2 regions of the Ensifer sp. Root954 genome follow, and region 2 is predicted to be linked to the other one. Evidence: predicted binding sites of a transcription regulator. Region 2 holds the regulator's gene; the other holds the start of a gene.
What was found. Region 2 encodes LexA, which represses DNA repair genes until DNA is damaged. Its sites were predicted from a motif close to TGTTCNNNNTGTGTTCNG; they were not measured.
Positions count from the first base shown of each region.

Region 1: ASE71_RS32035 (DNA recombination protein RmuC) is a predicted target of LexA. The motif match lies at 3,174-3,191, and genes of this name have one in related genera.

Region 1 is NZ_LMJM01000052.1:309,581-315,769, forward strand. It holds gene dapE (succinyl-diaminopimelate desuccinylase) at 1-109, shown strand, start outside; gene ASE71_RS32015 (hypothetical protein) at 96-695, shown strand; gene truA (tRNA pseudouridine(38-40) synthase TruA) at 706-1,449, opposite strand; gene fmt (methionyl-tRNA formyltransferase) at 1,449-2,384, opposite strand; gene def (peptide deformylase) at 2,548-3,072, opposite strand; gene ASE71_RS32035 (DNA recombination protein RmuC) at 3,224-4,417, shown strand; gene ASE71_RS32040 (ribokinase) at 4,470-5,369, shown strand; gene ASE71_RS32045 (methyl-accepting chemotaxis protein) at 5,728-6,189, shown strand, end outside.
Region 2 is NZ_LMJM01000014.1:48,496-59,168, reverse strand. It holds gene ASE71_RS07580 (thermonuclease family protein) at 1-484, shown strand, start outside; tRNA gene ASE71_RS07575 (tRNA-Cys) at 637-710, shown strand; gene ASE71_RS07570 (hypothetical protein) at 908-1,249, shown strand; gene lexA (transcriptional repressor LexA) at 1,338-2,060, opposite strand; gene ASE71_RS07560 (hypothetical protein) at 2,297-2,593, opposite strand; gene ASE71_RS07555 (hypothetical protein) at 2,917-3,549, shown strand; gene ASE71_RS07550 (hypothetical protein) at 3,667-4,269, shown strand; tRNA gene ASE71_RS07545 (tRNA-Ala) at 4,423-4,498, opposite strand; gene adhP (alcohol dehydrogenase AdhP) at 4,875-5,900, shown strand; gene ASE71_RS07535 (ethanolamine ammonia-lyase) at 6,062-8,410, shown strand; gene ASE71_RS07530 (GNAT family N-acetyltransferase) at 8,548-8,976, opposite strand; gene ASE71_RS07525 (vitamin B12-dependent ribonucleotide reductase) at 9,105-10,673, opposite strand, start outside.

The DNA.
Region 1 (6,189 bases), on a different contig from region 2:
CCAGACCATGCACATGGTCGACGAACGGGTCGCCGTTGCCGACCTCGAGACGCTGACCAATATCTATGAAACCTTCATCGCCCGCTGGTTCGGCCATGCCGCTGCTTGATGAGGTGCTTGCCTATATCCGGGGGCTCTGGCTCCTGGCGCAGGGTAACGAAGAAGGCTTCCGCTGGCTCGATTTCAGCGAGAGTGGCCTCTGGCGCTCGTTCACGTCCATGCTCTGGTGCCTGCCGGCGATCGCCGTCACCTGGGCGTCCTGGCGGCTCTACTACCTCTCGGTCATGCCTGATGGCACCACGATCGGCATCGGCTTCATCTTCAAGCTGCTCGTCGTCGATCTCGTCAGCTGGCTCTTGCCGCTGGTGCTGATCGCCATTCTCTCGCGCCCACTCGGATTTGCCGGAGCGGTGGTACCGATCGTCGTTACCACAAACTGGCTCTCGGTTCCGCTCTCCTACGCCATGGCGGTGCCGGCGGCGATCCGTGTCGTCATTCCCGGGAGCCAGGGGCTGACGAGCTTCATCTGGTTGACGCTGCTCGTCATCAGCGTTGCGGTGCTCTTCCGGCTCTTGCGCATGGTGACCGGCAACCAGACGCTGCTTGCCTCGGCGCTGACGGCGCTGTTCCTGTTGCCGTCGATGATGATCGGCGATCTCTTGCAGCGCTTCTTCGGTCTGATCCCGACAAGCTAGGACTTCGGGATCAGTAGTCCACCTGAAGGAAATAAAGCCCATCGGGCGGCGCCACGGGGCCGCAGGCCTTGCGGTTGCGGGCCTCAAGCGCCGCCTGCAGATCATCCGGCGTCCACTTGCCTTCGCCCACCAGCTTCAGCGAGCCGGCGAAGGAGCGGATCTGGTTGTGCAGGAAGCTCTGCGCCGTTGCGCGGATCTCGATGACGCCGGCGACAAGCGCGACGTCCAGCCGATCGAGCGTGCGCACCGGGCTCGCCGCCTGGCAATGGGCGGAGCGGAAGGTGGTGAAGTCATGATGGCCGACGAGGCGCTGGGCGCCTGCATGCATGGCTTCATGGTCGAGCGGCTTCGGCACCCACCAGGCGCGCCGGGCTTCAAGCGCCAGCGGCGCGGGCCGCGAGATAATGCGGTAGAGGTAGTGGCGGCGCAGCGCCGAGAAGCGCGCGTCGAATTCCTCGGACACTTCCTCGGCCTCGAGGATCGCCACCCGCTCGCCCGCAAGCCCCAGATGGGCATTCAGCGCGTTGCGCAGCGTGTAGGGCTTCCACGGACGCGTGAGATCCGCATGCATCACCTGGCCACTGGCGTGCACACCGGAATCGGTGCGGCCGGCGCCGCGGATCGACACGGTCTCCCCGGTCAGAGACAGGATCGCCTTTTCGATCGCCCCTTGCACGGAATCGCCGTTGTCCTGCCGTTGCCAGCCGACATAGTCCGAGCCGTCATATTCGACGGTCAACTTGAACCGCGGCATCAGCCGACCCTCATGCCGGGCGCAACCGGCGTTCCGCGCAGGAAGTCGGCCGCGCCCAACGCCTTGCCGCCGGCGCGCTGCAGGCGGGTGAGCCGAACGGCGCCCTCGGCGCAGGCAATCGCCAGGCTATCGTCGAGCACCGTGCCGGCCTCGCCCTTGCCGGAAGCGGGCTCCGAGTTCAGAACCTTGATGCGTTCCGGCTTGCCAGCGATCTCAAGTTCGAACCAGGCGCCCGGAAATGGCGACAGGCCGCGGATACGGTCGTGGACCTCGCGGGCGGGACGGGCGAAATCGATGCGGGTTTCCGTTTTGCTGATCTTCTGGGCGTAGACGACGCCGTCCTCGGCCTGGACCGTCAGCGGCAGATCGTCGGCCTCGAGTTTTGCCATCGCTTCCCGCATCAGACTGGCGCCGACCTGCATCAGGCGATCGTGCAATTCGCCCCCGGTCATCGTCTCGCCGATCTGAACCGTCTTGGTGAGGGCGACCGGGCCGGTATCGAGCCCCTTTTCCATCTTCATCACCATCATGCCGGTCTCATGATCGCCGGCCATGATCGCGCGCTGGATTGGGGCTGCACCGCGCCAGCGCGGCAGCAGCGAGGCGTGGCCGTTGTAGCAGCCGAGCTTGGTGCCGGTGAGGATGGCCTCGGGCAGAAGCAGGCCATAGGCGACGACTACGGCGACGTCGGCGTCGAAATCACGGAAGGTCTGGCGGTCCGCCTCGTCCTTGAAGTTGACTGGCGTCAGCACCGGAATGCCCAGAAGTTCGGCCGCCTGGTGCACCGGCGATTTCTGCAGATCGAGCCCGCGGCGGCCACCCGGCCGCGGTGGCTGGGTGTAGACGGCGACGATCTGATGACCGGCCTCGGCAAGTGCCGCCAGTGTCGGCACCGAAAATTCCGGTGTGCCCATGAAGATGATGCGAAGCGACAAGGCGGTAACTCCGTCCTTTCAGATCACTTCATGCGGGGAAACGGCGAAATGATCTCATTCTCTAAAAACAGGACAATTCCAGGAAAGCCGTTTCACGCTCTTCCTGGAATGTTCAATGGGTTCCCGCCTTCAAAATTTCGCGTGATCTTCCGCGATCGAAGGCTCAGATCGCCTTTGCGCCGCGCGTCTTGGCAGCCTTGGTGAACTTGCGGATCACCATGTCGCGCTTGAGCTTGGAGATATGGTCGATGAACAACACGCCGTTCAGGTGGTCGATCTCGTGCTGCAGGCAGGTGGCGAGCAGGCCTTCGGCCTCGATCGTCTGCTGCTTGCCATCGCGGTCGAGGTGCTTGACGGTGATGACGGCGGGGCGCTCGACCTCGGCGTAGTAGTCCGGGATCGACAGGCAGCCTTCCTCGTAGACCGAATAGGTGTCGGACGAAGCGACGATCTCGGGGTTGATGAAGACAAGCGGCGTCTTCTCGTCGCCCTCTTTCGAAACGTCGAGCACCAGCATGCGCCTGGCGACACCGATCTGGATCGCGGCAAGGCCGATGCCGGGGGCATCGTACATGGTTTCGAGCATGTCATCGGCCAGACGGCAGACGTCCGCGTCGACGGTTTCGATCGGCGTTGAAACCTGGCGAAGCACAGGATCGGGAAGGATGATAAGCGGCTTGATGGTCATGATGCTCCCATAGCCGATCTTTCCATCGACGCGCAAGGAAATTGCCTTGCCACCTGCGGCGCCCGCGCGTCCCTCGTCGGGCGTTAACCGCCGCGCACATATGTTCTCGTTTTGATCTACACTTCGCGAGAGAATCTGTTAGGTTTGGCGCATGGAACCCGCGCCCCTTCCCTTCGCCCAGCCGTTGTTTTTCATCGGCACCCTGCCGATCACCCTGGGCCATCTGGCGATTGCCGCCGGCCTTGTGCTGGCTGTTGCCGGCCTGATGGCGCTCTCGCGCCGGCGCAATCCCCGCGACGACGAGCGGCAGGAACAGATGGCAATGCTGCTGGCAGCACAGACGGAGATGCAGGGGCGGGTCGCAGCCATGGCCGAGGTGTTCGGCGCCCGGCAGGCGGAGCTCAACCAGACACTCAGCCAGCGCATCGACGGCATGACCCATCGCATCGGCGCCTCGATCAGCGAGCAGACCAAGGCGACGCACGAGAACCTGCGCCGGCTGCAGGAGCGCCTCGCGGTCATCGATACGGCCCAGAACAACATCCAGTCGCTCGCCAAGGACATGGCCGGGCTTCAGGCGATTCTATCGAACAAGCAGACGCGCGGCGCCTTCGGCCAGTCGCGCATGGAAGCGATTATCGCCGACGGGCTGCCGATGGGCGCCTTCGAATTCCAGGCGACGCTGTCGAATGGGGTGCGGCCCGACTGCACCATCCGCATGCCGAACGGCCAACCGCCGCTGGTCATCGACGCAAAATTTCCGCTCGAAGCCTGGAACGCGATGCGGGATGCTCCGACCCCGGAGCGGCGCCAGCAGATCGCCCAACTCTTTCGCCGCGACATGGAAACGCATGTGCGGGACATCGCCGGCAAGTATCTGATCCCGGGCGAGACGCAGGACACCGCCTTCCTCTTCGTACCCTCGGAATCGATCTTTGCGGAGATCCACGAGCATTTCGAAGCGATCGTGCAGAAGGCGCACCGCCAGCGGATCGTCATCGTCTCGCCCTCCCTGCTGCTGCTGTCGATCCAGGTGATCCAGGCGATCCTCAAGGATGCGCGCATGCGCGAGCAGGCGCACCTGATCCAGGGCGAAGTCGCACGGCTGATGGAGGATCTCGGCCGTCTCGACGAGCGCGTGCGCAAGCTGCAGGGCCATTTCGCCATGAGCCAGAAGGATGTCGAGGACATCCTCGTTTCCTCCAGCAAACTCACCCGCCGCGGCGCCAAGATCGAGGCCCTCGAGCTGCAAGCGGAAGGCGGCACACGGGACGCCGACGAACCCCGTGCCGCGGTCGACAATCGGGTCGGGCAATTGCGCCTGCGGGTGGTTGACGAGGACTGAGGCTGTCGGGCACTCTCCGGCCCAATTCGCAAAGCCGACAGGATAGTTTCACATGATTACTGTTTTTGGGTCCATCAACATGGATCTGATCGCCACCACCGCACGCCTTCCGAAGCACGGCGAAACCGTCGCCGGCACCAGCTTCTCGACCGCCGCCGGCGGCAAGGGCGCAAACCAGGCGCTGGCCGCACGACGTGCCGGCGCCACGGTGCAGATGGCAGGCGCGGTAGGAAAGGACAGCTTTGCCGACGGCGCGCTCGAACTGCTGAAGGGTGCGGGCGCCGACCTGTCGCTGACGAAGACGGTCAGCGAGCCGACCGGCACCGCCCATATCCTCGTCGGCGGTGACGGCGAAAATGTCATCGTCGTCGTCGCCAGCGCCAATGCGACGGTCGATGATGCCGATGCGGTGAAGGCCGTCGACGGCATGAAGCCCGGCGACACCTTGATGCTGCAGCTCGAAATTCCGGCCGCGTCGGTCGAGAAGGCGCTCACCGCCGCCAAACAGAAGGGCGTGCGTTCGGTCATCAACATCGCGCCGCTCACACCGGAGGCAGCCCGCCTCGGCCGCATGGCCGATATCGTCATTGCCAACGAAACCGAATTCGAGCTGCTGGCCGGCAAGAGCGGTATCGGAAGCACTGAGCGCGAAGAGGCGATGAAGGCGCTGCACGCCGAGACCGGCCAGACGGTCATCGTCACGCTTGGCGCCGAAGGCGTGGTGGCCGTGCATGAAGGCGAGATCCAGCGCGCCAAGGGCCTGAAGATCGAGCCGGTCGATACCGTCGGCGCCGGCGACACCTTCTGCGGATATCTGGCAGCCAGCCTCGATGCCGGCATCGCCTTCCCCGACGCTCTGCGCCGCGCAGCAGTCGCCGGCTCTCTCGCCTGCCTGAAGAGCGGCGCCCAGCCCTCGATCCCGCTCGCTGCGGACGTGGCGTCGCGTCTCTAAATCCTGCGCCAGAAAGCACGCACTTGAGACGGGCGAAGTCGCCCGTCTCATTTTTCCCAGGCCCTTGCCCGCATAGATTTCACACTCCCGACGGCCGCTTGCGCAATCCGGACAGCCGATGTCGCGGACATAAAACTTTGCGTGCAATTTTATGCAAGCGATGCGTAAAACAGCGTCCGTGTTGGCCCTATCTTAAGAATCTCCAGTCTATTCAGGACCGTGAGAAAACCGGCCGAAGCGCCTGGTCGCCTCCAACATGCCGGTCGGCATCTGACGCTCCATGATGGAGTTCACCCCCATTGCGAAATGCGTCCACCGCAGGTGAAAACCTGCGAACCTCCCAGCACGTGAGGATTTCATGTTCAAGTTCCAAGCCAAATCGCTGGCGACCAAACTGATCGCGGTGACAGGCGGCACGATCGCACTTGTCCTGCTTGCCTCGAATTTCGTTCTCATATCCCAGACCCAGGACCGCGTCGAAACGCTGGTCCTCGAACAGGCAGGCGGCGAAGCCCGCGCGATAGCCTCCGACATTGCAGGCGACATCGGCGAGCTTGCAAGTGCTGCCCGCTCGATGGCGGGCATCCTCGGCCGCGCACACGCCGAAAAGTCGCTGGAGCGCACCGGGGTGATCAACATCCTCAGGGCAAACCTCGAGCAGAACCCGATCGCCTTCGGCAGCTGGTTCGCGGAAGAACCCAAGGCTTTCGATGGTCGCCAGGAAGACCTCGTCAACAACAAGGAACTGGGCGGTAACGACAAGGGCATCTTCACGCCCTACTGGTCGAAGAGCCGCACCAACGAAATCCAGTACTCCACT
Region 2 (10,673 bases):
TAGGCACAAACCAAATCCGAAGCCCAACCCGGCGACGAAGGTTGTCCTGGCCGCCCCGGTGCCGTCGGTGAATGTCGGCGTCACGCCGCCAACCCCTCTCGTGCGGCCCAATGAAGAGGTGAAGACGGCATCCATCCGTACCGATCAGTTCTATTTTTGCGGCATTCGCAACGACAACTGCGTGATCGATGGCGCGACCTTCGTCTTCCATGGCGAGACGATCCGCGTCGCCGATGTCGATGCACCGCGAATCCGCCAGGCAAGCTGCGACAAGGAGCGTTCGCGCGGCTTCTACGCCAAGCAGCGCCTGCGCGAATTGCTGAATGCAGGCGACTTCAGGCTGATCTCGGCGGGAGGGCGATCAGATGCCAAGGCCGGCGAGAAACTGCGCCTGGTCACCCGCGGTGACCAATCTCTTGGACGTGTACTCGTTTCCGAGGGGCTCGTGCGGCCGTGGGAAGGGCGCCCGACGCCCTGGTGCTGAGATCAGCTGGGAGACGATCGGCGGACATCGTCGATCGTTCTGTGGAAAGTATCCGTCCTGCAATTCGACGGCGCGTTTTTCAGAAAATGCCTCTTGCGGTTTTTCTGCAATCATTCTAAATCCGCGCCAACGCTTGGTTATCCGAGCTGTGAGGCCTCGTGGCGGAGTGGTGACGCAGAGGACTGCAAATCCTTGTACCCCGGTTCAATTCCGGGCGAGGCCTCCAATAATCTCACCTCGTTAAATTTGGTTTGGCGTTCTGCCTTAGGGCAGCGCGGTAAAATTCGCGACACGTCCGCGCAAGCCACGTCTCCTATGCCTCCGTCGGATCTTATCGCTTCGGTGAATTCGGTAGAGGGGGAACGATGACTCCGCTGAGATCAACCGCATCGGTAGCGTCCGTCAACATTAAGAACGGAGGCAATGGCATCAATGAAAAAGAGACTGATCCTGACGGCGTTGGCGTGTTTTGCGGCGACCGCTATGGAGGCGCGCGCGGACGACCTGGTTTTCCAGCTGAAGAACAACACCGGCGCGGTACTGACGAATTTCTATACGTCGCCGGTCGGCGTCAATGAATGGGAAGACGATGTTTTCGGTCGGCAGGTCCTGAACCCCGGCGAGAGCATGGAGATCACCATTGCCGACGGGCGGGACGTCTGCAAATACGACATGCGATTCGAATTCGAGGAAGGCTCGGCCCTCGATACGACCGAGGACACGCAGGATCTCTGCGAACTCGGCGAATACACGATCCACGAATAAGCGATCTGGATTTCAGGTCGCCTTAAATGGAAAGAGCCTCGCCACTTTCAGTGGCGAGGCTCTTTTGATTCGGCGTTCTGCCTGGAATTCAATGGTAGCGGCGGATCAGCCCGACGAGCTTGCCCTGGATTTTCACGCGATCCGGTCCGAAAATGCGCGTCTCGTAGGCGGGGTTGGCCGCTTCGAGCGCAATCGACGCGCCCTTGCGACGGAAGCGCTTCAGCGTCGCTTCCTCGTCGTCCACGAGCGCCACGATGATGTCGCCGGGATTGGCCGAGTTGCCGTTGCGGATGATCACCGTGTCGCCATCGAAGATGCCGGCCTCGATCATCGAATCGCCCTTTACTTCGAGGGCGTAATGCTCGCCGCTGCCGATCATGTCGAGCGGAACGGTAATGTCATGGGTGTTGTTCTGGATCGCCGAGATCGGCACGCCGGCAGCGATGCGGCCCATCACCGGGACGGAAACAGACGTGCTTTCGGCGACCGGCGCCGGCTTCGGCGTGGCAGGAGCGGCGGCCGGCGGCTTTCCGAGGCTGCCCTCGATCACGCTCGGCGAGAAGCCTCTGCGCGGCTGTTGCTGGCCGGCGGCGTAGGCTTCCGGAAGCTTGATGACTTCGAGCGCGCGCGCCCGGTTCGGCAACCGGCGAATGAACCCGCGTTCTTCGAGCGCCGTGATCAAACGGTGAATGCCGGACTTCGACGCCAGGTCGAGCGCATCCTTCATTTCATCGAAAGACGGCGGTACGCCCGACTCCTTCATGCGTTCGTGGATGAACAGAAGCAATTCCTGTTGCTTGCGGGTCAGCATGGCACGTCGCTCCAGAGGCGTGAAACAAATCAAGAACAGACACTATCTGTTCCATATGTGTTCCGCAAGTGCCTAAAATTCCGTGAATTCAGGCAATTGGCTGCTTCTGTGGGGGTCGATTGGTCACTTTTGCGGGAGCGGGGCGGTTTTCGGCGACGGTTGCGTCCCAAAACAGCGCCGGGCAGGCCGGTCGCGCGCGTGATTCGAACGAATCGCGGCTCTCTTCGCGGAGAGACTTAAGTCGCTTGCGAGGCCGAGCAGGCGTCTTCGAACTCCTTCACCGTCTCGGCGCTGTTGTCTTCCGGAAGCACTGCGTCGGCCGCATCGGTCGCAACGGGCGTATCGCCGTCATAAACGAAGGACTGGATGTAGAACGCGAGCGCGCCCTTCCAAACATTGCGTCCATCGATCTGATGGCACGGTACGGCCCGTTCGAAATCGGTCTGGAGTTCATCCACCGTCGCGGCACTGAGCTTGACGTCAGGCATATTGGGCGATGCGACTATCGAAGCGAGAAGCAGGGCGGCAAGCACGGTGATCGTCCACTTGATGAAGGGGTGGGACTAAGGGTTGGTAAACGATGTGAACCGCGCTTTCGTTCCGAAGTCCAGCAAGCATGGCGATCACTCTGCCATGTTCAACAGCTCTTTGCCCGCAGGCTGTGGCTGATTTGCGCCAGCCGCTCCATCTCGACCTCGTCTCGGCCGTTCTTCATGGACCGGCGCGGAGAATGCATCGGAGCTGCCAGCTTTCGCATCGGGCCTGGGGCGCGCAAAAATCCCTGCGGGGAAGGGCCTTCACCGTCTCGACAGGCCTCTAAAAAAAGATAACTTTGCGTGGAAAGTGGGGTGGTTGCATGCATAGATTGTCGTTGGTGGTGCTCGGCCTGTTGCTCACGGCTGGAGCGGCGTCTGCCGAAGAAGGGCGTTCGAATATCTGGAAACGGATCAACGCCTGGACGGTGGGATCCGATCCTTCCCTGGGAGGCTCGTGTTACGCGGCGACGAGCTATGACGCCGGCGCTATCCTTCGTATCGGCTTTTATCCGCGGGGATCGACGAACCTGGCGTTTCTTTCGATCGGCAATGCCGAATGGAAATCCATCGAGCCGCAGCGGGAATACGATGTTGCCTTGCAGCTCGACCGTGGTCGTCAGTGGCCGGCCGTTGCGTTCGGTGTTGATCTGACCGGCGCCAAGGCCCTTGTCGTCAACTTTTCCAACACCGACTTCTTTACCGAATTCGTTCGCAAGAACACCTTGGCGCTGGCCTTCGAGGGGCGCGTCGTCGCGAGCCTCAGCCTGCGTGATTCGATGAAGGCGGTAAGCGAGATGTTCAAGTGCCAGGAGGCGGTGAGCGCCTTGATCCCGAATGGCGGTCAGGGAGCGGCGAACGATCCCTTTGCGGGCGCCGGTGGCAATGCGCCGAACAACGATCCCTTTGCCGGCGGCGGCCAGACCAAGTCATCGAAAGATCCTTTCGCCATGTGATGGGCAGTCCGCTTGCCGCGGAGAGGTGAATATTCCTAAAATATTGCCTGGGATCGGCTAGGCACCCTCGACAGCGATGCGGGGACCTATCAAAATGCGGGCAAACGGGGGTTTTGCATGCGTAGATTGCTGGTCGGATTGGTAAGCTGTCTGATCGCCGCGGGATCGGCCGCGGCTGAGGAGTCCGAAATCATCAAGTGGAAGGATGTCGACGGCTGGACTGTTGCTTCCGACACCTCGATGGAGGGCTCCTGCTTCATCTCGTCGGTATTCGACGGCGGGGTCACCTTGCGCCTTGGGTTCTATCCCAAGGGCTCCGAGTCGCCGCTCTATATGAGCTTCGCCAGCGACGACTGGAGGTCGCTCGAGGTCGGCAAAGAGTACGACCTGACCTTCCGCTTCGACAAGACCGATCCATGGAGCGCCTCGGCGACCGCTGCCGGTGATGCGAGCGGAAAGTTTCTGTTCGTGAACGTCACCGACGCCGAGTTCCTGACGGGCTTCGTGCGCAAGCGGGCCTTGGCCATCGCGTTTGAAGATCGCGTCATCGCAAATCTCAGCCTGCGCGGCACCGGCCCGGCGGCCGACGAGTTGATGAAGTGCCAGAGGGCGGTCGACGAGATCATCGCCGACGAGGGCCGCAAGTCCAAGGAGAAGAAAGCCGACCCGTTCAATGCACCGAGCGAGAAGCGCTCGGCGCGGGATCCGTTCAGCCTCTGAAAACAGGTGGCCACGGGATCGGGCAGCGTTTCGCGAAGGCCGGACGGTGGATTAGCATGGCGGTGTCCCCAGAGAGACTCGAACTGGCGATCTGCTGATGACAAATCAGCCGCTGTTCCGATACCTCGGCAACCGGGCACCTTCTGATCGTTTTGGTGGAGCCGAAGGGAGTCGAACCCTCGACCTCCGCAGTGCGATTGCGGCGCTCTCCCAACTGAGCTACGGCCCCGTAGCATTCAGTCAACACGACCGGCGCCGATCCTGTCAATACGCGCGCCAGCGCGCCCGCTCGAACGCCGTTGCACGATCTGCGTTGTTCGATCCGGCCGGGCGCCGAAGGCAGTCGGTCTCTGAACCGCTTCTGCACTCCACCCATTGTCGAACTCTGCCGGCGGGTTTACGCTGCAACCTGACGATGGCGATACGTGAACCGCGTTGAAGTGTGGCGGTATACGCCAAGCAGGAAATGACGTCCGGGCACTGGCTGTGAGCGCCATGATGCTCGAGCCAATTACACGATTTTCGTATGTGAGATAGGCCCCTGCCGGCCCACTGTTCCCATAAGAAACCTCTCCGTGGCCCGGCGATTGGAGGAGGATTGGCAAATGGCTCAGGCGATGAAGGCAGCCGTCGTTCGGCAATTCGGCGCGCCCCTGACGATCGAGGAAGTGGCAGTGCCCACGCCGCAGCCGGGACAGATCCTGGTGAAATACGAAGCAACGGGCGTTTGCCATACCGATCTCCATGCTGCAAATGGCGACTGGCCGGTGAAGCCCAGCCCACCATTCATTCCCGGGCACGAGGGTGTCGGCTATGTCTCGGCGGTCGGCGCCGGTGTCAAAAGAGTGAAAGAGGGCGACAGGGTCGGCGTTCCCTGGCTTCACAGCGCCTGCGGCTACTGTCCGCATTGCCGCACCGGTTGGGAGACGCTGTGTGCGGCCCAGTCGAACACGGGATACTCGGTCAACGGGACGTTCGCCGAATATGGCCTGGCGGATCCTGATTTCGTCGGCAGCCTGCCCAATGGGCTGGAGTTCGGCCCTGCCGCGCCGGTTCTGTGTGCCGGGGTCACCGTTTACAAGGGGTTGAAGGAAACGGAAGTCCGTCCCGGTGAATGGGTTGCCATCTCCGGCATCGGGGGGCTTGGCCACATGGCCGTGCAGTACGCAAAGGCGATGGGCATGCATGTCGTCGCGGCGGACATCTTCGACGACAAGCTGGCACTTGCAAAGCAATTGGGCGCCGACCTGACAGTCAACGGCAAGGCCAAGGATGCGGTCGAGCAGGTGATCAAGGCCACCGGCGGCGTGCATGGAGCGCTTGTGACTGCAGTCTCGCCCGCTGCGATGGAACAGGCGTTCGGTTTCCTGCGTTCGCGCGGCACCATGGCGCTCGTCGGCCTGCCCCCAGGTATGATCTCGGTGCCGGTCTTTGAGACTGTTCTTAAGCGCATCACCGTGCGTGGATCGATCGTCGGCACCCGCCAGGACCTGGAAGAGTCGCTCCAGTTCGCTGCTGAAGGTAAAGTCGCGCCGCATTTCTCGTGGGATAGCCTCGAGAATATCAACGAGATCTTCCGCCGCATGGAAGCCGGGAAGATCGACGGTCGCATCGTGATGAGCCTGCAGTAATCGACTTTGACAGGCCCGGCTGGTCGAGGCTCGCCGGGTCCGTGTCGATGCCCAAGGGACACGTGTCGAGCATTTACTCTTATGCGCCTTCCTTAGATCGCCGGTCACCAGAGGGCCGTCGGGCGAGATGCCGATAGACCTTTTGCAGAAAGGAAATGGCAATGAGCAAAGGCATGTTCTCAGACCAGCATGCACTGTCCAGGCGCGATCTCCTGTTGGTGGCGGGAACTGCGGCGGCCACGCTTACAGCCTACAGTCATGCTGCCCGTGCCGCGCCAGGCCCAAGCAACCTCGTGATCGACGACGTGAAGCAGGATGAGGACATCTTTGCCTATATCAGCAGGATCAAGGGCGGCTTTGACGAGACGACCTATCGGCAGGTTCTGGGATGCGCGAATGCGTTCAAGGAAGGAGACCAGACGATCGCTGTGGCTGCGGAAAATGATACGTCCCGAACGAACGCCCGAGCCCTCCTGGCAAGAACGAAGATCGCAGACCTCGATCAGCACCCGCTGTTTGAGGACGATCTGCAACGACTGATTTGGCAGACCACCGACAGGGCTCAACAAGAAAAGCTGAAAGACTGGACGATGGGCCAGCTGAAGGAATTTCTTCTGACCAAATCGGAAGATGAGATCAAAGGCGTCATGCATGGCCTGACCAGCGATACCATCGGCTGCGTGCCGAAGCTGATGAGTAATGAAGAGTTGATCGCCGTCAGCCAGAAGATTTTCAATGTCATGCCCGGCACCAAGCTGGGGGCCAAGGGATACATGGGCGCACGTATCCAGCCGAATTCGCCGACCGACCACCCCGACGACATCATGTGGCAGGTCTTCGATGCGTTTTCCTATGCGACCGGCGACATCGTCATCGGCACCAACCCGGTGGACAGTACCGTCGACAGCGTCGTCACGGTGGAGCGGGCGCTCAAGGACATCGTGGATACGTTCAAGCTGGTCGACGTCATTCCGTGGTGCGTGCTCGCTCACATCGACGTCCAAGGTGAGGTAAGCGAAGACTTCCCCGGCACGGTTTCCACCGTGTTCCAGAGCCTTGCCGGTACGGATGATTGCAACAAGATCTTCGATATAACCAATGAGAAGATCCTGAAGTACGCACGCGCCAAGGCAGGGGAGCGGTACGGCCTTTATTTCGAAACCGGGCAGGGCTCGGAATTCACCAACGGCGCGGCAAACGGCGTCGACATGATGGTGCTTGAGTCCCGGAAGTACGGGTTCAGCCGGGCTGTCGGCATGGAGCTTGCGAAAGTGCAGCCGAAGGGCGCATGGCTGCATGTCAACGATGTTGCCGGCTTCATTGGGCCGGAGGTCTTCAAGAGCCGAGAACAACTCGTTCGGTGCTGCCTCGAGGACATGGTCATGGGCAAGCTCCATGGGCTGACCATCGGTCTCGATATATGCACGACCCTGCACATGACCGTCAGCCTGGACGATCTGGATTGGTGCCAGGATCAGATCATGCCGGCCAATCCGGCCTATCTGATTGCTCTGCCGACCAAGAACGACCCGATGTTGAGCTATCTCACGACCGCATTTCAGGACCACGTACGCGTGAGGGATAAGTTCGGCTTCAAGGTCAACGATGCGATGTGGGATTTCTACAAACGCCTTGGAATTGTCGGCAAGGACAACAGCTACACGTCAAAATACGGCGATCCTCTTTGGGTCTATTATCAGTACCGCCTCGCCAAGGGGGACAAGCGCTCCAAGGACGCCGTTTACGCCGAGGGCAGGCGGATGATGACGGAGGTCGAGGCAAGAGGCGTCGACCTGGCCACGGGCCACGGTGAGAAGATATGGGATCTCAACCCGACGCTCGCGACGAAAGTGAGGGGTCTTTATGACGACGCCAAACTCTCTCTTTGGGCCGAGCTTACGCCGGAGTTCATAGCGGCGGTGCCCAGCGTCGTTCCGGTTCGCACCCTGTCCAAGGACCGGAACGACTACATCGCGCATCCGACGACCGGTGAAACGCTGAGCCCGGACTCAATCAGGGCGATTGACGCGATCAGGACGTCCTGGAAAGGCGATATGCCCAAGGGCCAGATTGTCATCTCAGATGGTCTGAACGCCAAGGCCATCATGGATGACGGCCATCTTTCGCCCTATCTGGAGGAGATGCGCAGGCTGCTCGGCGATGCCGGCGTGTCGGTGAGCGACAAGAATATCCTGGTCACCAGCGGCAGAGTGCGGGCCGGCTACCGGATTGGCGAGATGCTGTTTGCCGACGCCGATCCCAACACGTTTCGCGGAATTCTCCACATCATCGGCGAGCGGCCCGGAACCATGCACCACGCCTACTCGGTCTACATCACGGTTGCGAAGGGCAAGCGTTGGGCTGAGAAGGATATCGATCACGATATGACGAAGCTGGTCAGCAACGTCGCCGATACCGCACTCGCACCCAAGGAGGCGGCGAAGGAAACCCTGACCATTATCCGGGAGATCATCGGCAAGGACGTAAACGGCAGCCGGCGATTCGGGTGACCACAAACGCGCTACAGGGCAACAAGGGCGTCCGTCCGGAATAAGCGTCGGGCCGTGTATACCGTTGGGGCAGCCGCATACTCTCGCTTTCGGGCCCCCAAAGCGCGGTTGCTGCTTCGGATCGTGGCTTTCCGGCGTCAGAATCGCTTCTTTAGAAAGTAGCGCGCAATCGCCCCATCACCACCTTCAAGCTCGCCGAAAACTTCGAAGCCGAGTTTTTCATAAAAGGGCCTGGCCTGGAATTCGAAGGTGTCGAGCCAAAGGCCGACATAGCCGCGCTGGCGCGCGATCTTCTCCGCTTCTTCGACAAGGCGCCGGCCAAGGCCCTGGCCGCGGTACTCATCAGGGACGGCGAGGTAACGGATAAAGGCCCAGCCATAGCCATCCGTCGCATAGAGCCCGCCCGTCGCGACTTTCGTCTCCGGATCGCGAAGCACGATTGCAAAACCGGGCAGGTCGACCATGCCGCTATGGGCATCGTTATAGGCATCCAGCGGCGCAACGATGCCGCTGAGGTCATTCTGACTGGGGTCTTCGAGAAGGATGTCTATGATCGGGGTGAGCATGATGGGAACTTGGTCGAATGGTGGCTCGGTCTATAAATTCTCGTTTTGTTCTCTAGAGAAATCCAACCCAAGGAAAACTTCGGGTTGGCAATGATGGTTGGTCGTGGTCGTCGTCAACGACGGGCCGCTTAGCTGCAGCCGCTCGTCGCGCCGCAGGTGTCGCACTTCTCGCAGGTACCGTTGCGCACCATCGTGAAGTTTTGGCATTCGGTGCACATGTTGCCGGTGTAGCCCTGCATGATCGAGCGGGCGCGGCGCTCAGCTTCCACCTTCTTGGCGTCCGACTTGGCCGATGCCGCTTCGGCGGCCGCCTTGTCGGAGAAGAGGGCGGTTACTTCCTGCTCGACTTCGTCGGCGATCTCTTCTGCCAGTTCCGCAGCGCGCTCTTCATAGTCGCGCTTGAAGGCGACGATTTCGGACGTTGCGATCGCCGTCGTCGTCTCGATCTTGCGCACCGTGTTTCCGGCGATCGCCGTCACGGTTGCGCCAGAGGAGGCGCGGGCAGGGGCTGCCGTCGACGAGCCCTTCGGCTCGCTGGAGGCCCGGTCACCGGTGCCGCCGACGATCGTCGGCTTGTAGCCGCGGGTCCAGCCGGTCGAGATCAGGTTGGTCTTGCCTTCCTGAATGCCCTTGCCGAGCGCGGTGTTGCCGAAGTCGGAGGTGTCGACATGGGCGAGGTCGTGACGGCCGAGATAGGAAACCGCCAGTTCGCGGAAGACGTAGTCGAGGATCGACGTCGCGTTCTTGATCGCGTCGTTGCCCTGGACCATGCCGGCCGGCTCGAACTTGGTGAAGGTGAAGGCCTCCACATATTCCTCGAGCGGCACGCCGTACTGCAGGCCGAGCGAGATGGCGATGGCGAAGTTGTTCATCATCGCACGGAAGGCGGCCCCTTCCTTGTGCATGTCGATGAAGATCTCGCCGAGGCGGCCGTCACCGAATTCGCCGGTGCGCAGATACACCTTGTGACCACCGACGACGGCCTTCTGGGTGTAGCCCTGGCGGCGGTTCGGCAGCTTTTCGCGGGCGCGGATCACCTTCTCGATGACGCGCTCGACGATCTTCTCGGTGATGGTGACGGCCTGGGCGGCGGCGGGCGCCTGGATCAGATCCTCCAGCGCATCCTCGTCCTTGTCGTCCTCGATCAGCGAGGCGTTCAGCGGCTGCGACAGCTTGGAGCCGTCGCGGTAGAGCGCGTTTGCCTTCAGCGCCAGCTTCCACGAAAGCATGTAGGCGTTCTTGCAGTCCTCGACGGTCGCCTCGTTCGGCATGTTGATCGTCTTGGAGATCGCGCCCGAGATGAACGGCTGGGCGGCCGCCATCATGCGGATGTGGCTTTCGACCGAGAGATAACGCTTGCCGATCTTGCCGCAGGGGTTGGCGCAATCGAAGACGGGCAGGTGCTCGTTCTTCAGGAACGGTGCACCTTCGAGTGTCATCGCGCCGCAGACGTGAATGTTCGCCGCTTCGATGTCCTTCTTGGAGAAGCCCATGTGGTCGAGCAGGTTGAAGTCCATCGCGGCGAGCTGTTCGTCGGAGACCTTCAGTGTGCCCTTGAGGAAGTCGGCGCCGAGCGTCCACTGGTTGAAGACGAACTTGATGTCGAAAGCGGACTTCAGGGCGGCGTTGACGGCTTCCACCTTCTCGTCGGTGAAGCCCTTGGCCTTCAGTGTCGACGGGTTGATCGCCGGAGCCTG